2 regions of the Exiguobacterium sp. MH3 genome follow, and region 2 is predicted to be linked to the other one. Evidence: a T-box and tRNA genes for the amino acid it is inferred to sense, from the RefSeq annotation. Region 2 holds a T-box; the other holds one or more tRNA genes.
The links. The T-box of region 2 lies ahead of lysS (lysine--tRNA ligase). A T-box ahead of a tRNA ligase gene usually reads a tRNA of that ligase, here a tRNA-Lys.
Positions count from the first base shown of each region.

Region 1: it has a tRNA-Lys gene. The T-box ahead of lysS (lysine--tRNA ligase) is inferred to sense a tRNA for this amino acid. The anticodon was not compared.

Region 1 is NC_022794.1:117,898-128,668, forward strand. It holds rRNA gene U719_RS00690 (23S ribosomal RNA) at 1-756, shown strand, start outside; rRNA gene rrf (5S ribosomal RNA) at 804-919, shown strand; tRNA gene U719_RS00700 (tRNA-Asn) at 931-1,005, shown strand; tRNA gene U719_RS00705 (tRNA-Glu) at 1,008-1,082, shown strand; tRNA gene U719_RS00710 (tRNA-Thr) at 1,096-1,168, shown strand; tRNA gene U719_RS00715 (tRNA-Tyr) at 1,207-1,290, shown strand; tRNA gene U719_RS00720 (tRNA-Lys) at 1,295-1,367, shown strand; tRNA gene U719_RS00725 (tRNA-Gly) at 1,374-1,445, shown strand; tRNA gene U719_RS00730 (tRNA-Ala) at 1,455-1,530, shown strand; gene rocF (arginase) at 1,742-2,650, shown strand; gene sigW (RNA polymerase sigma factor SigW) at 2,776-3,339, shown strand; gene U719_RS00745 (anti-sigma factor) at 3,356-3,976, shown strand; gene cdaA (diadenylate cyclase CdaA) at 4,056-4,916, shown strand; gene U719_RS00755 (YbbR-like domain-containing protein) at 4,916-6,202, shown strand; gene glmM (phosphoglucosamine mutase) at 6,232-7,587, shown strand; gene glmS (glutamine--fructose-6-phosphate transaminase (isomerizing)) at 8,000-9,796, shown strand; gene U719_RS00770 (hypothetical protein) at 9,872-10,438, shown strand; gene U719_RS00775 (carboxylesterase) at 10,462-10,771, shown strand, end outside.
Region 2 is NC_022794.1:1,308,813-1,319,583, reverse strand. It holds gene U719_RS06740 (DUF871 domain-containing protein) at 1-127, opposite strand, end outside; gene U719_RS06735 (PTS transporter subunit EIIC) at 210-1,583, opposite strand; gene murQ (N-acetylmuramic acid 6-phosphate etherase) at 1,596-2,480, opposite strand; gene lysS (lysine--tRNA ligase) at 2,601-4,154, opposite strand; T-box leader at 4,205-4,450, opposite strand; gene U719_RS06720 (SMI1/KNR4 family protein) at 4,583-5,536, opposite strand; gene U719_RS06715 (EamA family transporter) at 5,693-6,604, shown strand; gene U719_RS06710 (hypothetical protein) at 6,608-7,069, shown strand; gene U719_RS06705 (glutathione peroxidase) at 7,149-7,625, opposite strand; gene U719_RS06700 (hypothetical protein) at 7,699-7,917, opposite strand; gene U719_RS06695 (hypothetical protein) at 7,992-8,216, opposite strand; gene U719_RS06690 (GNAT family N-acetyltransferase) at 8,236-8,736, opposite strand; gene U719_RS06685 (hypothetical protein) at 8,762-9,052, opposite strand; gene U719_RS06680 (hypothetical protein) at 9,186-9,554, opposite strand; gene U719_RS06675 (SRPBCC domain-containing protein) at 9,790-10,218, opposite strand.

The sequences.
Region 1 (10,771 bases), 1.2 Mb from region 2:
GCCAGCTTCGGAGGAGTCACCCTTGGGATACCGCCCTTCATGCATAGAGTCTCTAACTCGCAGCCGTGATCCGGCTGGAGGACCGTGTCAGGCGGGTAGTTTGACTGGGGCGGTCGCCTCCTAAACAGTAACGGAGGCGCCCAAAGGTTCCCTCAGAATGGTTGGAAATCATTCGTAGAGCGCAAAGGCAGAAGGGAGCTTGACTGCGAGACCTACAAGTCGAGCAGGGACGAAAGTCGGGCTTAGTGATCCGGTGGTTCCGCATGGAAGGGCCATCGCTCAACGGATAAAAGCTACCCTGGGGATAACAGGCTGATCTCCCCCAAGAGTCCACATCGACGGGGAGGTTTGGCACCTCGATGTCGGCTCATCGCATCCTGGGGCTGGAGTAGGTCCCAAGGGTTGGGCTGTTCGCCCATTAAAGCGGTACGCGAGCTGGGTTCAGAACGTCGTGAGACAGTTCGGTCCCTATCCGTCGTGGGCGCAGGAAATTTGAGGAGAGCTGTCCTTAGTACGAGAGGACCGGGATGGACGCACCGCTGGTGTACCAGTTGTTCCGCCAGGAGCATCGCTGGGTAGCTACGTGCGGACGGGATAAATGCTGAAAGCATCTAAGCATGAAGCCCCCTCCAAGATGAGATTTCCCTTTGAGTAATCAAGAAAGACCCCTCAGAGACGATGAGGTAGATAGGTCACGGGTGGAAGCATGGCGACATGTGGAGCTGAGTGATACTAATCGGTCGAGGCCTTGTTCTAGCAGATGCTTGTTGATGACTTCAGTTTTGAGGGCGCGAGCCCGATCGTCTGGTGACGATAGCCAAGTGGTCACACCCGTTCCCATGCCGAACACGGAAGTTAAGCACTTGAACGCCGAAAGTAGTTGGGGGCTTCCCCCTGTGAGGATAGGACGTTGCCAGGCATTTAATTTATTCCGCAATAGCTCAGTGGTAGAGCAACCGGCTGTTAACCGGTAGGTCGTAGGTTCAAATCCTACTTGCGGAGCCAATGGCCCGTTGGTCAAGCGGTTAAGACACCGCCCTTTCACGGCGGTAACACGGGTTCGAATCCCGTACGGGTCACCATTATACTTTTTGTGCCGGTGTAGCTCAGCTGGTAGAGCAACTGACTTGTAATCAGTAGGTCGCGGGTTCGACTCCTGTTGCCGGCACTGTTTTTTCTCAATCGTATAAGTTTCCTAGACAAACTGGGGGGGTAGCGAAGTGGCTAAACGCGGCGGACTGTAAATCCGCTCCCTCGGGTTCGGCGGTTCGAATCCGCCCCCCCCCACCATGTCGAGCCATTAGCTCAGTTGGTAGAGCATCTGACTTTTAATCAGAGGGTCGCAGGTTCGAATCCTGCATGGCTCATTTCTTGCGGAAGTAGTTCAGTGGTAGAATACGACCTTGCCAAGGTCGGGGTCGCGGGTTCGAATCCCGTCTTCCGCTTTTTCTTTCGGGGCCTTAGCTCAGCTGGGAGAGCGCCTGCCTTGCACGCAGGAGGTCAGCGGTTCGATCCCGCTAGGCTCCACCAATTTTATTTAAAGATCTTAAGCGAGTTTCGTTCGTCTTAAGTTTTTTTTATATGAAATGCCAAGCATAACCAGAGTACGTACGCAAGAACACCGTGATTCCCTTCACGGTGTTTTTTTGTATATTCATGCGTTTTTTTGTTGAGTTGAACCACTTGTTTGTTACCGCTTACAATACATGTAGAAGTGACTATGACATAGGGGGAATAACGAATGAACATCGCGTATATCAGCGTACCGTACCGTTATGGACAAGGAAAGCCAGGCACTGAACACGGACCTGCTGCTGTCGAAAAAGCCGGTCTACTCGCGACACTTGAAGCACGGGGACAAGAAGCAGTACGCTACGGGGAAGCGGCTGTCTTATCCGAGGATGCAGTCCGGGAAGAAGATCCGAAGCTAAAACGTCTTGAAGGCGTCGTCCATACGACGAATGACTTGCACCTGATCGTACGTGACGCGTTATCGGAGCAACGTTTTCCGTTATTAGTCGGTGGCGATCACAGCATGGCGATCGGAACGATTGCAGGGTTACGTCAGACTGTACCCCGTCTTGGTGTCATCTGGTTCGATGCACACGGTGATTTGAATACACCGGAAACATCACCGTCTGGCAATATTCACGGCATGCCGCTCGCTGTCGCCCTTGGGGAAGGACATCAGCGTTTAACGGAAGTCGGAGGAACCGATGTCAAACTGCAACCGGAACATCTCGTCTTCATCGGATTACGTGACGTTGATCCAGGCGAACAAGAGCTGATTGATCGTCTTGGTATTCGTGTCTATGATATGGAAGCGATCCGAACTCGGGGAATGGACGCGATCATGGAAGAAGCGATTGCCTATTTGAAGGAAACGACGGATGCGTTCTATCTTAGCTTTGATATGGATGGTCTCGATCCATCACTCGTCGTCGGTACCGGAACACGTGTCGCCGACGGTATTTTCTTAGACGATGCGAAAACGGTGCTCCAGCATTGCGCAACGGCAGAAGACTTCATTGCAGCTGAATTCGTTGAAGTGAATCCGTTGCTTGAAGAAGGAAACGGAACAGCAGAACTTGCGAATGAACTAATCGGAGATCTACTTTTGGCAATGGAAACACATCGCTTAGTAAAATAATGGATAGAACTTGAACTCTTTTCATCGGGGTTCAAGTTTTTTTTGTTACAATTTAAAAGGAGATGAAACATTTATCGGTCGACTTCGTATAAGAGATTGACCGCATAGAGCGGGGGGTATTCAAAGTGGAAGAAACGACACTACGCTTAATTGAGCGAGTGAAACAGGGAGACCGTGATGCATTCGCGGCACTTGTTGATCTATATAAGGAAGGTGCCTTTCTTGTGGCTTTCCGTGTCTTGCGCGATCGAATGGAAGCGGAGGATGCGACACAGGAAGCCTTCATCCGTGTATTTACGAAAATTGATTCGTATAATGCACAATGGAAGTTCCGGACTTGGTTGTACCGAATCGTCACGAACGTATCGATTGACCGATTACGGAAAAAGAAACCTGATTATTCTCTTGATGCTGAGATGTCAGGTACTGAAGGACTGACATTGTATTCACAACTCGAGAGCAAGGACACCTTGCCGGAGGACCAAGTGGTCGATAACGAGCAACGAAACGAAGTCGGGGACGCGATTGCGGCTTTACCAGAAAAATACCGTGTCCCACTCGTCCTGAAATATGTAGAAGATCTTTCGCTAAAGGAAATCAGTGAAATGATCGAATTACCTGTCGCTACTGTCAAAACTAGAATTCATCGTGGACGAGAAGCGCTGAAGAAGCATTTTGCCAAACGATGAGAAGGAGGAACTCACCATGTCACGAGAGCATGTACATGAACGGATCCAGGATTATTTAGACCAAAACCAACCACCTGAGGAATTCGAGCGATTAGAAGCAGAGTTACGAGAAGTAGACGCGATGGACGAGTTCGAAGAGTATCGGCTCCTTGATGCTCGACTGCGTCAACTTCCAGCGCCTAAATTATCGGCAGATTTTACATCCCGCGTGCTGGCACAATTGCCTGAACAGGTGGAGACGCCAAGCGCTGCTTTGCTGCACCAACCGCAACCGTCTCGTTTTGGAGGGAAGATGAAGCAATATCCATTGCTCGCGGCAGCGGCTGTTTTCTTACTTTTGTCGGTCGGTAGCCTTGGTGGTTATATGGCACAGGAAGAACATGACTTATCTTATACGAATGCACCAGGCATCGTCGCTCAAAATGGTGAGGTCGTTGTCCCGAAAGGTGTCACAGTCGATCAAGATCTCTATGTCGAAGGCGGGAACGTCCGCATCGAAGGGAAAGTCAATGGCGACGTCATGACCGTTGACGGGAAAGCGTACACGGCGAGTGCTGGTAGCGTGACCGGAGAAATCAAGGAAATCGATCAATTATTCGAACGCGTATGGTACGGAATCAAGCGTCTATTTCAATAATCAGCTGGGACGAGTCGAACTCGTCCCTTTGTGCTATAATGGAAACTGTTTAAATCAGATGAGTTAGGGGGCACGGTTGGTGAATTACTTCAGCTGGCAACCACTTCAATTTCAATTGTTGAAACTGGGAGAAAACGTACATTGGTACGATTATATTAATGACGTGATTGATATTGCGGTCGTGACGTTCGTCATTTACCGTCTCATGATCATCGTCAAAGGAACAAAAGCGGTCCAGCTCATTAAAGGGATCTCGGTCATTTTGATCAGTTGGTTCCTGAGTGGCTTTTTTGGACTCAAAACACTGCAATTCTTACTGAATCAAATCATCACCTATGGGTTACTGGGGATTATCATCATCTTCCAGCCCGAACTCCGGCGTGGACTGGAACATTTAGGACGAACGAGTAAATTCTTCTCGCGTAGTGCGGTCAGTGATGAAGATGAACAAATTCGAATCGTCGATGCGCTCGTATCGTCTGCTCAGTACATGTCAAAACGGCGTATTGGGGCACTCGTGACGATTGAACGGGAGACTGGACTGAGTGAATACGTGGAGACGGGTATTCCGCTCGGCTCACAAATCACGAGTCAGTTGCTGATCAACTTGTTCATTCCGAATACACCCTTACATGATGGTGCCGTCATCGTCCAGCAAGGCAAGTTAGCAGCAGCCGCTTGTTACTTACCGCTGTCTGAGAGTGCACATATCTCAAAAGAGCTTGGAACACGTCACCGCGCAGCAATTGGTGTCAGTGAGGTGACGGATAGTGTCACGCTCGTCGTCTCGGAAGAAACGGGTGGTGTCTCACTCGCCATCAATGGACGTCTATACCGGGAACTCGACGAAGAATCCTTGCGGACGAAGTTACTTGAGACGATCGTCAAGGCCGAACCGACGAATACTTCCTTCTTGAACTGGATGGGGGCGAAAAAATAATGTTCGAAAAGTGGTTCAATGAGCGCTGGTTTTTACGCATCGTTGCCGTTGCCTTAGCCGTCATGTTGTATTTGATGGTCGCAGGTTCGAATACGACGGGAAAAAGCGATGCCGCTAGTCTGTTACCGATCGCAGGACAAGGCTCGACGAAGTTTGACGTACCGGTCACGGTCCAGTATGATGAATCGCAATGGGTCGCCTATAATATTCCAAATACGATGGAGGTCACCGTAAAAGGTCCTTCGAGTAGCTTGACGATGCTCCGGCTTGTTCAGGATTTTGGATTATCGATTGATTTGAAAGGTCTCGACCCGGGCTATCATCGTGTCCGTGTCACACCGACTGGCTTTGGAAAAGATGTCGAAGTGACGCCGAAACAACAGACGATCGAAGTCTTCCTCGATAAGAAGATTACGAAAGAAGTACCGGTACAAGTCGCCTTACTCAATAAAAACAAAATCGCTGAAGGATATGTCGCTGGGGAAGCGCAACCGAACCAACAAACTGTTGAAGTCACGGGAGGCGCGGAGAAGTTACAGGCGATTTCAGCAATCCAAGTACCGATTGATGTGACCGGTCGGGCAGAGACGTTCAAAGAGACGTTCAATGCTAAAGCGACGGATGCGAACGGGAATACGATTAATGCATCTTATCAACCGGAGCAATTAGAAATCACAGTACCGATCTATAAGGAAAGTAAGACGGTACCAATCAATGTGAAGACAAAAGACAACGTCAAAAAAGGGTATACCGTTGTCAAGATCGTTCCCGTCACGACGGAAGCTCGTCTATATGGAACAAAAGAAGAGTTGGAACGGATTGGTTCCGTTGATACAGAAGCGGTCTCGCTTAAGGGATTGACGAAGACGACGGAAAAAACCGTCAAACTCGTGGAACCGGAAAACGCGACGGCGATGGATCCGACACAGGTTACCGTCAATATCGTCGTTGAAAAAGAAAATGCGAAATCGACGACAGAAACCGTCGAGGATCGAGCAGAGAAAACGATCCCGGGTGTGACGGTCACGTTGAACGGGTTTGATGAGTCGAAGTATACGATTGATTATAACCAAACGATGGATGTCGTTGTCCGTGGGAAAGAATCGGATCTAGCATCGATTGATGCGACGGACATTAAAGCGGTCATCGACGTGACAGGACTAAAAGAAGGAACACATGGATTGCCGATTTCATACCAGACGTCGAAAGCCTTCGATGTCTTGCGTCCGGATAACATGGATGTCACGTTAAAAGCCGTGCCTCGGACATCCGTTCCGACCAATTAAAACAAATTAGTGAAATGAGGAAATAACATATGGGTAAGTATTTTGGAACTGACGGCGTACGCGGCGTCGCAAACGTAGAATTGACACCGGAACTGGCGTATCGCCTCGGTCGAACAGGTGGTTACGTGTTAACAAAACACGAAAGCACACGACCTAAAGTCTTAATTGGACGCGATACACGTGTTTCTGGTCAAATGCTTGAGAACGCACTTATCGCGGGTCTTTTATCGATCGGTGCAGAAGTCATGCGTCTAGGTGTCATCTCGACACCAGGTGTCGCGTATTTGACAAAAACAATGGATGCGACAGCAGGAGTCATGATTTCCGCGTCGCACAATCCAGTAGAAGATAACGGGATCAAGTTCTTCGGATCAGACGGCTTTAAGCTTGATGACGCAACAGAACTTGAAATTGAAGCATTACTCGATGAAGCAGAAGATACATTGCCACGCCCAGCCGGAAAAGAACTCGGCTTCGTTCATGATTATTTTGAGGGCGCACAAAAGTATCTGCATATGCTTCGTCAGACATCGGATGAAGATTTCTCAGGCATCCATGTCGCGATTGACGGTGCACACGGAGCGACGTCAAGCCTCGCACCACGTCTATTTGGTGACTTGGAAGCAGAAGTATCGACGATCGGAACGAATCCGAACGGACTCAACATCAATGATGGTGTCGGTTCGACACACCCTGAACACCTTGCTGCCTTCGTCAAAGAAAAGAGCGCAGATGTCGGTTTGTCATTTGATGGCGACGGCGATCGCTTGATTGCAGTCGATGAGAACGGCGATATCGTCGATGGTGATAAAATTATGTTCATCTGCGGGAAATACTTGAACGAACTTGGTCGTCTGAAAGACAACACGATCGTTGCGACGGTCATGAGTAACCTTGGTTTTCATAAAACCGTCAAAGAAAACGGGATGACGGCACTTCAGACAGCAGTCGGTGACCGTTATGTCGTCGAAGAGATGCGTAAGAACGACTATACGCTCGGTGGCGAACAGTCGGGGCACATCATCTTCATGGATTACTCAACGACAGGAGACGGCATGTTGTCAGGCGTCCAGTTGTTGCAAATCATGAAAGCGACAGGGAAGAAGTTATCAGAACTCGCAGCTGAGATGCCGATCTTCCCACAACGTCTCGTCAATATCCGTGTTTCAGATAAAAATGGCGCAATGAGCGGTCCTGCTGTACAAGCAATCATTGCGGAAGTTGAAGCGGAAATGGCGGGGAACGGACGGATCCTCGTTCGTGCGTCAGGAACAGAACCACTCGTTCGTGTCATGGCGGAAGCTCCGACACAAGAAGCGTGTGATGCGTACGTCGAGCGGATCGCGAATGTCGTTCGTGAGAACTATGCGTTACAAGAAAACTAAGAAACCCGAAGCAGAGCGATTGCTCTGCTTCTTTTTTTACAATTATTTTAGAAAAACAGCTTGAGATTTTTACAAAAAATAGGGATTATACGTATTGATTAGTGAAATATCGGGAATAGTTACAACTACGTTACCTTTCTTGCTTTTTCAAAGTAAAGTTCGTATGATGGTGAAGTCGGACAGAAACGGGGTCAGACGGAACTAAAAAGCGCCAGGGCTTTCTTCGTAGGTTGAAAGCTGACGAGGTGGAGGTTTATCGAATCATTCGGCGGATGCCTCCCGGTAACAGGTCCATACCGTAAATCGTTCTGAAATCGTCCAAGTGATTGGGCGGACAAACAGACCGATCGGGATCCTCTCAACAAGAGCCGTTTCCTCTTCAGGGAAATACTTGTAAATGGAGAGATGTAACATGTGCGGAATCGTAGGTATGATCGGACAGGTCAACACGAAAGAAATTTTATTAAAAGGTCTCGAGAAGCTCGAGTACCGCGGCTATGACTCGGCAGGTCTTGCGTTCGTCAACGACGGCGTCCAAGTCCATAAAGAAGTAGGCCGGATTGCTGCGCTACGCGAAGTCGTTCCTGCAGAGGCAGACGGCACAGTCGGAATCGGACACACACGTTGGGCGACACACGGTGTCCCAAGCGTACCAAACGCGCACCCACACCAAAGTGCGTCAGCACGTTTCACACTCGTGCACAACGGTGTCATCGAGAACGATGAGCAGTTGAAAGCAGAATTGAACGTCGATCTCCTGAGCGACACGGATACAGAAGTCATCGTTCAGATGATCGAAAAGAACTTCAACGAGACAGGCGACGTCGCGGAAGCATTCCGTCAAACACTCCGCGTCTTGCATGGTTCGTATGCGCTCGCATTGATCGATGCAGAAAACCCGGACGTCTTATACGTCGCGAAAAACAAATCACCACTTCTCGTTGGTCTCGGTGACGGTACGTTCAACGTCGTCGCTTCAGACGCAATGGCAATGTTGCAAGTAACGGATCAATTCGTTGAGTTGCATGATGGTGAGATGATCATCTTGACGCGTGATAGCGTGACGATCCAAGATCTCGACGGGAACGTCCAAGAGCGTGAAGCGTACACGGCTGAAATCGATGCATCAGATATCGAAAAAGGAACGTACGCGCACTATATGCTCAAAGAGATGGATGAGCAACCAGCAGTCATCCGGAACATCGTTCAAAAATATCAAAACGAAGCAGGCGACATCACACTCGATCAATCAGTCCGTGATCTCGTACTCGGTCGTGACCGTGTCTATATCATCGGTTGCGGAACAAGCTACCATGCTGGTTTGATCGGAAAACAGTTGATCGAACAAATCGCAGGCATCCCGACAGAAGTGCACATCTCTTCTGAGTTCGGATACAACATGCCATTATTGACAGAGAAACCGCTCTTCCTCTTCCTTTCACAATCAGGTGAAACAGCGGATAGTCGTGCCGTTCTCGTCGAAGCGAAGAAACTTGGTCACCCGGCACTGACGATCACTAACGTTCCAGGATCAACATTGTCACGTGAAGCAAACGCAACATTGTTGCTCCACGCGGGTCCAGAAATCGCCGTTGCTTCAACAAAAGCGTATACAGCTCAAATCGCTGTTCTCGCTGTCCTTGCGTTTGACCTTGCTCAAGCAAAAGGGGTTGCCGTCAACTTCGATCTCATGAAAGAACTCGGTAAAATCTCAAGTGCGATGGAGTCGGTCATGTCTCAAAAAGATCGCTTCCAAGAAATCGCGACAGAATACTTGTCTGAGTCACGCAATGCGTTCTTCATCGGTCGTGGACAAGATGCATACGTCGGGATGGAAGGTGCATTGAAACTCAAAGAGATCTCGTATATCCAAGCAGAAGGATACGCGGGTGGAGAGCTCAAGCACGGTCCGATCGCTTTGATTGAAGACAACACACCGGTCATCGCGCTCGTGACACAACCACACGTTCATCTCAACAACCGTGGGAATATCAAGGAAGTCGTCGCACGTGGGGCAAATGCGTGTGTCATCGCAGCAGAAGGTCTTGAATTGCCAACAGATGCATTCGTCATTCCAGCAGTCGAGCCACTCTTGTCACCACTCTTGTCGGTCTTACCACTTCAATTAATCTCATACTACGCGGCACTCGGTCGCGACTGTGACGTCGATAAGCCACGTAACTTGGCGAAGTCGGTAACGGTTGAATAAGGAAACAAATCGACTCCAAATGACAGGCGTGTAAGCGTCTGTCGTTTGGAGTTTTTATATTAGGAGGAGAACGAGATGAACCGCTGGATCACCGCATTTCCTAAGAGATATGAACAGGACGTTCGGGTCGTTAAAGCATGTCTACCGTTTGGATGGACACGATTATCACCAGGGGCGATCGAAGTAAATATAGAACAGGAACACATACAGATTCCGATGCGTTTGTATTTATCAGAAATCGACTCGGAGCGGATCAAGCAACTGACGTCGACTCAGCAGACGATTTTATATTGCCTTTACACCCGTCACCATGATGGTCATGTTCGTGAGCAGTATCTTCAGCAGTTACTTAAAAACCATCCACACGACGGATGGGTTCTTGCCTATATCATCGAACTTGCTAGTGAATACGTCCGTGACATCGTCGACATCATCGTACCCGCAATCGAGCAATGGGATCCGGAAGTGAAGCGGCGATTCGTCGAGGATGATCCGGCATACATGAAGCGAATCGAAGACCGGATGATCAGTTACTGGAATGCTTATTATCGGTCAAGTGGCGAACGACGATCCGAAGCGAACTACCCAGGCTTTCGGATTATAGAGTCGTTACGGGAGGATGCTTCGGTGGAGGAAGTGTGAAGAGATGAAAAGGAGGGGCGCACTTGATTACGAAATCAAAGGATCTGTACTTAGAAGGACCCGGACCTGCTGTTTTGTTGTTACATAGTTTTACGGGAAGTGCGAATGAGATGCGGGGACTCGCTCGTTTTTTACATGCAGCCGGCTATACCTGTTACGCGCCCAATTACGCCGGGCACGGGGAATCGCCGGAGCGCTTGTTTGAGACGACGATCGAAGACGTCTGGCAGTCCGCGCAAGTCGGACTCGCGTTTTTACAAGATCGAGGACACAAAGACATCTTTTTGATCGGACAATCACTCGGTGGAGTAATGGCACTTCGACTAGCAGAAC
Region 2 (10,771 bases):
AAGAATCGTCCTCGGGAATATGTAGCGATGTAAAGAGCGACGTAAAGCCAACAACACGCATCCGCTGTAGCCACTCGCTCGTCTCGTCTGTGATCGGTTCACTTAAATAGATTGATAATCCTTTCATCGACTCACTCCTTCTCTTCTCTACTTAGAGAAAAAGCAGCTGATTCCTTCTTTTGGGAAGGATTCAACTGCTGGTCCACACCTTAAATCCCGTCTGCCATCTCTTCTTTGAAACCGAACCAGTACGTGAACAGGAATCCTGCCGCGTACGAGATGACGAGACCACCGATGTACGTCAAGTACATTCCGTTGTCGATCAACGGAGTCAATGATAAACCGGATACGCCGACACCAAGCGCCGTCGTCTTCATCGTTGCTTGGAAGGCACCACCGACTGCTGCGCCGAGACATGCCGTTACGAACGGACGACCGAGCGGCAACGTAACACCGTATAACAGCGGTTCACCGATTCCAAGGAAACCGACCGGAATCGCACCTTTAATGATGTTACGCAGGCGCGGATTGCGCGTCTTGACGAAAATCGCCATTGCCGCCCCGACTTGACCCGCTCCTGCCATTGCAAGAATCGGTAAGAGTGGCGTGTTGCCAATCGTGTTCAAGAACTCGAGATGGATTGGTGTCAGTCCATGGTGGAGACCGACCATGACAAGTGGTAGGAAGAAGCCGGCCAGTACTGCCCCGGCGAGTGGTCCACCGACCTCAAGTACGGCATTGATTGCTTTCATGATACCGTCTGACAAGAGTCCAGCAACCGGCATGATCGCATAGAGCGAGGCGAATCCAACGATCAGCACCGTCAACAATGGCGTGAAGATGATATCAATCGATGCGAGCATGAAGCGACGGATGTGTTTCTCAAGATAGGTCATCAGCCAAGCGGCGAAGATGACACCAAACAATCCGCCTCTGCCCGCAACGAGCGGTTCCCCGTAAATCGTGATGTCCGCAAGCACGGGGTTGAATAGAATCCCACCGGCGATTGCCCCGAGCACCGGCGTGCCGCCGAACTCCTTCGCCGTGTTCCACCCGACGAGAATTGCGAGATATAAAAAGACCGTCCCACCGATCAGTAGTAAAATCTGCATCCATGTCTGTGTTTCATCGACACCCGCATTTTTTGCGAAGTTCGCACCACCGTTAATGATACCGGAAGCAACAAGACCCGGAATGAGCGGAATGAAGATGTTCCCGATTCGGCGCAAGAAGCGTTTGAACGGTGACTGTTGTTTTGCTTTTACTTTTTGCCGTTCGACGGCAGCTCGTTCTTCTGGCGTCAAGTTCGGATCAACGGACTCTTCCCCGATCGCGAGTCCTGTTTCGCGACTTAAGTGTTCTGCTACCCGATTGACCGTTCCCGGACCGACGACGATTTGTAACGTCTCGTCATCGATGACCCCCATGACCCCATCAATCCGCTTTAACGCATCGATATTGGCTTGCGTCGGATCCTTTAGCGATAAACGAACCCGCGTCATACAGTGCGCAAGCTGCCGGAGATTATCTTTTCCACCGACGTGCTCGAGAATCGCGTGTGCCAGCACTTCTTCCTTCTTCATCGTGTTTCCCCCTTAGAGTGCGTCTCGGACAAATCCGTTCGCTTGCTGTAATCGTTCGACGGCTTCCGCATGCGGAACATTCGCGAGAATCATGACGATCGCCGTCTTGACGTGCCCGTGTGCTTCATGGAAGACACGCTCCGCCGTTACGGCATCGACTCCTGTGGCCTCACGGATCATCCGCTTCGCCCGAATCTCCAGTTTTTCGTTCGTTGACTGGACGTCGACCATCAGGTTTTGATAGACCTTGCCGACACCGATCATCGCCGCTGTCGAAACCATGTTCAAGACGAGCTTTTGTGCCGTTCCAGCCTTTAGTCTTGTTGACCCCGTCAAGACTTCCGGACCTGTTTCGACTTCGATCGCATAACGCGCGTGCCCACTGATGACCGCATCCGTGTTGCAAGAAATCGCTGCCGTCACCGCTCCGACTTCCTTCGCGTAATCAAGCCCGCCGATGACATACGGCGTCCGACCGCTTGCTGCAATCCCGATGACCGTATCACGAGCTTCTAGCTGGAGCCCTTTCAAATCGTCGACGGCAAGCGTCCGACTATCCTCTGCTCCCTCGACCGCTTTGATCAACGCGCGTTCGCCGCCAGCAATCAAACCGACGACCATGTCTGGTGAGACCCCGAACGTCGGCACACATTCTGCCGCGTCGAGAATCCCAAGCCGTCCGCTCGTACCGGCACCGATGTAAATCAAGCGTCCTCCGTTTTTGAATGATGCAATGACGTGTTTGACGACTTCCGCGATGACGGGGATTTGTTCCCGAATGACCGTCGCGACCGTTTGATCCTCAGCGTTCATCACCCGTAAGACATCTTCGACTGTCATCTCATCGAGTTGCATCGTCCGTTCATTTCGACGTTCCGTTGCTAATTGATCTAACATCTGCTTCACCCTTTCTCTTCCCTCCCTTTATTATACAATTAAGAAATTTTAATTCAATATTATTTATTTAATTTTGAAATTAAATTTCGATATATAAAAATAAGGTTTTGTCCTTCTTTTTCAGGCTCGGTCTCTTGATTTCCTGCTTGTCGTAATTTCCTTATTCGCAAAGTCCAATAACGCAGACATTCGCTCCCGTCCAATCGTCGCGACGAGTAATGGGATGCGTGGTCCGTAGGATTGATTGATCGTCAGTTGATAGAGTAGCGTCGCATAGTGTTTCTGCAGGCGAAGCGTCTCCTTTTTTTCAGCTTGCCGTGTCAAACGGTAGAAGGCAGAGAGGATGTCTTCATCCGTTCGAAGAGCAACGACGAATTGTTGGATCCAGTCCTGTTCCGTTCCCGTCAGTTGCGCATGTAGTTCATAATTCGGAACAGAACTGATATGAAGTTCCCGCTCCGGACACCATTGCGTAACGAAAGTACGAGCACGGTCAATCTGTTCAGGCGGAACGCTCGCGCAAAACACATTTTCAATCAAATCAGGTTCAAAACCAACCATCGGACCAATCATCGTCAACTGCGTAAACGAAACGAGATGAGCAGTTCCACGATGACTCCAACGCAGACTTTGCTGAATGTCTTCGGATTGACGCGATGAGTGTGCGACAAAACGCTCGAACTCACTGTAATTGCGTAACACATCTTCATCTAGCCCGATATGAAAGGCGTGATTCGGACGATGTTTCGCAAATAAGAACAGAAGAATGCTCGGTGGATAGACGGCGAGTAGATCTTGCGGAGTCAAGACACCACCGCATGAACTCGACATTTTTTTCGACTCCCCTTTTAGACGAATGAATTCATACGGGAGATAGAGCGGTGCCGGCTGTTGGAAAATTTCTTGCGCAATCCGGGACGAAACCGTGTAACTTCCGTTTGCTGCTGAATGATCCTTTCCACCCGGCTCGAAATCGACGCCTTCATGTGCCCAGCGCATCGCCCAGTCGACTTTCCAGTTCAATTTCATCCGATGTTCCGTCCGCATATCGACCATTGCCATATGACCACATCGACAGCTGTAATGGTACGTGGCTTCAGCTTCATCGAACGAATCGATGGTAGTGGCGTCGGTTCCACAAGCAGCACAATAGACGGTCGCCGGGTAAAACGCTGCTCGCTCATCATCGGATCCTGCTGCTGTCTTATGGTCGATCAAGATGTCATAAATCGCGTGACGATGGCGAAACGCGTGGATGATTTGTTCAGCATAAATGCCAGACGTATAGGCTTCGTGTTGATAACGGTAGTCTGGTGTGATCTCGAATGCTGTCAGCATCGTTTCGAATTGCTGTTCAAAGTACGTCGCGTAACTCATGTCGGATCGATCCGGTGCCGGAACGGCGCTATAAGGCATCCCGATGTATCGAGTAAATGCTTGATCGACATCCGCTGGTACTTTTCGAAAACGATCGTAATCGTCCCATGAAAACAAAAAGCGGACGTCTTTGCCGAGGTCTTGCAGCGCACGCGCAACGAAGTACGTCGTGACGACTTCCCGGAAATTGCCGATATGAACGGGACCCGATGGACTGATCCCGGCAGCACAGACGTATGTCTCTTTATCTGGCTGACACTCGATAATGGTTCTTGCAGTGTGTTCTGCCCAATGCATGATGATTCCTCCAGTAGTAGACAAAAAGCTGATTTTCGCCCGTTAGTTGCCTAAAGGACGAGAATCAGCTTCCCGTGGTACCACCTTTGTTCGTCCGCCTGTCACCAGACGAACCTTCACATGTACAATCATACATGCTCTCGATAATGGGAGAACCCATCGTAGCATCATCCATATCGGAATCCGTACGAAGCTCGGAGGCTTTTTTCAGAGAGAAAACCGGTCATCCGCTCTCACCATCTCGGACTCGCTTGGCACCGTCAATTTCTTCCTACTCTTCTCGTCATTGCCTTGATTATGTAATTTTGATTAGCATACAGATTCATCCAGTTCATTGTCAATTCTTTTTTGAAAGATGAGGGGATACAAGATAAAACTTTATTTTGAGTTTCGATGGTGAAAATCATCGAATTCAAACAGTGATTGTATCATTCCCACCCTGGAAGTGGTCGTGGTTGCTCTTCAACGAAGGCACGATATCCATCGAAGCTCAGTCCTTGACGCTGCGGATTATGGTTACGAATCAACGGATCACCTGTCTCGTCCTCGTTCTGCCAAAACCGATGTTCCGTTTGAAAAACCATGATCGACGAATACTGGAATCGCTCTGCCATTAGATATTCTCGAACCGATTGCATCACTTGTTCAAAGCGCGAATCCGAGTCGTAGCTACTGCCAAGACGTTCTTTTTCTTGTTTCCCTTCGAAAATCTTAACCGAGAAATACGCATCCCTTTTCGCAATCGGATACTCGATTTCAACGCGAACCGAGTCGACGAAGCGAATCGGTCGTGGTTTGTTCACTTCCTCTTCAGAATTGTGATTCTCTACATAATAAGCATCTGTTGCAATCGAGAAGTCCTTGAACTCCCAGAACATATCGCCTTGCGCAATGATTGCATACTCGAGGAACGTGCCGAAGTTCTGTCCAATCGGGTCAGTCTCCTCTGTCGATAACTCATGAAACATCCAGTGCATATACGGTGTCTCATCCGTCTTTGCATCTTCCGTCTGGATCAATACATATCCTTCGTTCATTTCGCCAATCATCAAGAAGTGATCATAGTCTTCATGGATCAGGTCGTCCTCTTTAGCCTGGATTGTCATTTCAATGACTTTTTCAAGTGGATAGAGTTCGATACCAAGACCTTGGATCATGAACAACTCCGCTCCGTCATGTAAACGAAGGAATGTCTTATATTCACTTGGTAACGTTAGTTTGAACTGTTTTTCAAATGACTGAATCGCCTGTTCCGTCACCGGATCATTTAAATTGAATTGAGCGACTCCTGTATCGTATCGCCGCTGAATGAAGGTCGACCCGTGACTGATTTTTTGTGATAAGACGTCAAGTACCGCTTCGATTTGGTTCATTTCTTTCATGGGTCCCATCCTTTTCATTTTCGTATTCGTGAATGATACGACTTCACCCTATACATCATACCATTTTTTCAATTATTTGGTGTATTCTATCTTACGCGTTCTGTGGTATTCTCGTTCTAATATCATTTTAAAAAATTGCATTCGAAGAGGTGACTCATGTCTAAATCATCATCGATGTTGCTCATATTACTCGCTGCGATCTTTTGGGGCACGACGGGGACCTCACAAGCCTTTGCGCCAGAAGATGCACACCCGATTGCAATTGGTGCCGTTCGTCTGGCTGTCGGTGGACTGTTCTTACTCTGTCTCGTTCTCTTCAAAGGAACGTTGACGTTACGCGACTGGCCGGCACGGACGATTTTACTCGCTGCCGTCAGCATGGCGGCTTACCAACCGCTGTTCTTCTCCGCTGTATTGATGACCGGTGTCGCCGTCGGTACCGTCGTCGCAATCGGTAGCGCACCAATTTTTTCCGGGTGTATCGAGTGGCTGTTCCTAAAGAAACGTCCAGCGCTGCTGTGGTGGGCATCGACCGGACTATCGATCACCGGCTGTCTGTTGCTATTGAACAATCAAGGAACGGTTGCGATTGATCCAATCGGAATCGTCCTTGCACTCGGTGCCGGACTATCGTTTGCCGGGTATACGTTCGTCAGTCGAAACCTCGTCAAGACACACGCACCGCTGTCAGTCGTTGCCGTCATTTTCACGACGAGCGCCTTACTGTTGTCACCTCTGCTCTTCTTATTCGACCTCTCCTGGTTGTTCACGTCACGTGGTGCCGGAATCAGCCTCCATCTCGGCGTCGTTGCGACCGGAATCGCTTACTGGTTATTCGCGAAAGGACTATCGAACGTACCATCGTCGACTGCCGTCACGCTCTCGCTCGGTGAGCCGCTGACTGCCGCCTTGCTTGGTGTGTTCGTCCTCGGTGAAGAATTAAGTGGTACGGCTTGGTTCGGAATCTCGTTATTATTACTCGGAATCGCCTTATTGATTGGTTCGTCTCACCTAGCAGCGCGCCAAACCGTTTTGACAGAAGAACGGCAAACTCGGACTGGAGGCTAAATCATGCAAGAAATCACGCTTGAGAAACTACAATTTCGCGAAGATTATCACATCGGACTTAATCAGTTCTTGATGGATGTCGCAAATGGTAACCGATTGATCTTTCATTTTCGTGGGCATACGGAGGAGACGATGGTCATCGTCGGCCACTACAGCTGCAATTACTTCCGATTGACCTTCGAGGCGGATGCGATTCTGCTTCGTTCACCGGACCTCTATGAACTAAAAGAAGATGTCGAGATCAACTCGATTCCACTTCTGACGCTGACCGATTCAAAGCTACTGACATTCGCACGTGAAATGATGGGACTCGATCCTACAAAAGACTGGGTTCATTACTGGCTTCGTGCGTTCGAGCAGGATTTTCATGTCTTGTCTCCCCGTCCACCGGTTCTGACCGATCTCGGACATAAGCGCAGCGATGCGATCGTCAAGCATTCCTTTGATTCGTTCATTGTTGAATGACATAAAAAAAGCCCTACCTTGCCAAAGGTAGGGTATTCGTTCGTCCCGCCCAACGACTCGCGCCGGACGGTTATTTGGTTTATAAATACAAAGATAGCGTTCTTTCAACTGACTGGACGGAATCGACCGGACTGAACCGCTGTACGACACGACCTTGGCGATCGATTAAAAACTTCGTATAGTTCCATTTAATCTTCGACGACAGCAGACCGGAGCGTTCGCGTTTTAGGAATGTATAAAGCGGATGCTCATTTGGTCCATTGACGTCGATCTTCTGAAATATCGGAAACGTCACGCCATAGTTCAGCTGACAGAACTGCATCGTCTCTTCCTGACTCGCGAACTCCTGCTGATTGAATTGATCGCACGGAAAGCCAAGCACCGTGACTCCTTGCTCGTCATATTTATCGTACAATGCCTGTAGTTCGCCAAGTTGTTTAACAAGCCCACATTTGCTTGCCGTGTTGACGATCACGAGGACACGCCCCGCATAGTCATCTAATGAAACAGTCTCGCCCGCTGCGTTTTGTACGGTTGCATCGTATACGGTTTGCATGTTTCCCAGCTCCTTTGCCCCGAGTATAAGACAAAACGCGCAACCTGTCGTTTTCAGGCATGCGCGTAATGCTTTACCAAATCGTCTCTTCTTTGTCGCTCAGTTTGATGACGAACGGTAGGATCAAAACGAACAAGAGACTGACATATCCGAGCGATAAGTAATGTTGCGAGTCTTTCGAAATGTATTGCTTCACGCCACAGTTCGGACATGCTTTCCCATGTTTCGAAAATCCGACAGTAAGCACTTCTTTTGTTTTGAACGTATACTGGCAATTCGTACAATGTACCATCTGACCATCTCCTTCTTCCTTATCTACTGGTGGATTCAGGAAAAAGTTTCATGAAATCGAAGGTAACCGACATCTTACCTCATCGATTCTTCCTGGTCGCTCAACCGAATCAGAAACGGCAAGAACAGGACGAACAAGAGACTGATATTCCCGAGTGAAAGATAAAATTGCGACTTTCGGGACATGTATTGATTCACGCCACAGTTCGGACATGGTTTGCCTTTCCCATGTATTGCAACACTGACAGCGAGTAGTTCTTTTGTGTTGAACTTATACTGACAATTCATACAGCGTGCCATAACATCATCTCCTTTTCTATTATCTACTTATAGAGTTTGGAAAAGGTTCCGTCGAGTGGACGGGTTGTAAACGCATCTTCAAAAATTCATAACTTCCACCATTCGTCGCCTGTTGGAAGCGTTCGACTGGAAGGAAGCCACTTTTCGTATACAAGCGAATCGCCCGCTCGTTGAATGTCGCGACAGCTAATTCAATTTGTTTAGGTGCATACCGGTCCATGATGAACGCAAGACCTGCTTCTAAAAATGCCACTCCATTTCCTCGTCCCGTCAAGTCTGGTCGCATGCCAAGCCCGACGTCAACGACGTCTGCGTTTGGTTCAAATACATAATAGCCAATCAATTCTTCCCGATCTAACACAGCAAAATAATGTTCCGTCCGCTTTGCTGGATCGAGAAATTCTGCTAAATCTTCTTCGTCATTCGGCATATCATAAAATGCAAACGTCCCGTCATATTGCCACTCGTAGGCGATCTGTTCCGCCTGTCGTTGCGTCAGCGGTGAAAATGTATAGCTCATCAAGATTCAGCTCCTCTTGGATTCCTCAACGAGATCGATTCTTTCGGTAGTCTAACAGTATTGGCAATACGTTTAATCCGATCGAAATGAACGTCAATACCCACAGTGCCCGCTCCATGCCCGTTACGACATCTTGTAACGCTGCCCAGTCCTCCCGCGCCACGAATTCTGCGACGAGTCGGTATTCGGCGCACAGCGTCAGTGCCGTAAAACTCAGTCCGAGCACCATCAGGAAACGATAGTTCTTACCGATCAAATAAAAGATGATATTCAGTGCCGTAAATCCAATCGCCAGTAAACCCAGTATGATCCACATCTTTCATTTCCTCCAAAGATAATTAGTTGTGTAATACCGTTCGTTTTGAACGCTTTTCAAGACTATGTATGCATCATGCTACTTCACTCATAAAATTTTGGTATCATTCATCTACTTTAATAAGACGCGTTTTTCAAGCGTGTGTTGAGCGGTATTTATAAATACTCCAGATGCTGAAAACACTTAAAATCGTTCCAATGAACGAAAATAATGTGGTTATCATCCCATTTGGAATCATGAAGCCAATTGGCATCAATCCGATAAATGTTAGAACAATAAAGGATTGATAGACTACATTGATGATATTGATTAGTGGACGGTTAAAGAACGAAAAAATGAGCGGTGGTAAGAACAATACGATGGTCATGATCACCGAAATACGAAAGGCTACCGGCTCCTCTAACGAAATGACGTGATCTCCTACTGCATTTTTTGATGCGATGAATAATAATGCCACTGCGGAGCACATTGTTAAAAACACGAGCAATACTTTTCTAAGCATAATTTGACCTCCTTTCTTCCATCATATCATTCTCTCTAAATAAAATGTTTATATTATACTTTAAATAACATCATTTAACAATTATTAAAAATTTTATATTTTTATTTTTTATCTTTTTATAAACTAAATAGCATTACTTTCTATACCTTACTCACAAAAAATCCCTTCTTAGACTAAAGTCCATGTAAGAAGGGATTTAATATGCAAAACGATACATTTCTCTTTTTTTAGAGTGTTATGGATTTAACTGATCAACAAGAGTATAGTTACCTGCTTCGACATAAGTCGTAAAACGATCCAGAATACTTTGCCATGAAGCACGTTGTGCATCCGGATCATTCACTTGATCGTCTTCAAAAATTTCAATCACTTTCGTTCGATGGCGCAACGGAATGAACATGACTTCGACAAGTCGTCCATCTTCTAATTGATAGCGCAAATGCTCTAAGGGTGAGACCTCCTGATACGTACCCAAATATTCGACATATGTCGGACTTCCTTCGCGTTGCATTCGACTTTTAAAATGTCCCTGTTCCATTAATTCGTTCTCGACATGTGTCGTGTACCAGCCATTCGACGATCGATACCATTGCATCATGTGCTGCGGTTCTGTCCACAGACGCCATACGGTCTCGATTGGAGCTGAAATCGTTGACGATATCATTAAAAAATTATCCAACATGTTCCCTCCACTTCAAAGTCTTCATTAAAGAAGTTAATCCTCTTAGATTTTTTCTAAGGATAACTTTCGATAGACTAGTCTAATTTCCCTACTTATTTATCGAAATAGTTTTAAAGAACTAAGAAAACAGGTCAGATGAAATGTTTATTCAGGAACTTTGTACCTTAGTCATAAAAGAAAGTAGAAATTCAAAATAAAAAACCGCTCAACAGAGCGGTTCGTGAGAAAAATCCCGATTTTCACATCAACTGTGCAATGAGATTTTTATAGGTGCTAGAAATGGCTTAAGCCTGCGGACGTTTTCGACGCAAACCATAGTATTGGTAGAACTATTAAACTTTTTTACTATGTCGATAGATGTTTTCATATGTCACCAGAGAAGGACTTTATGAATTATCACTTCGGCTAGTGTCTGTAAGAAACTGTGCAATCGGGTGTGCAATGAGCTTTCTTATCCCTTACTGTGCAATATAAAGCGTTTCTCTCCTATGAATACGAGGTAAATACTCAATAATCTTATAGTGTGTATCGGCTC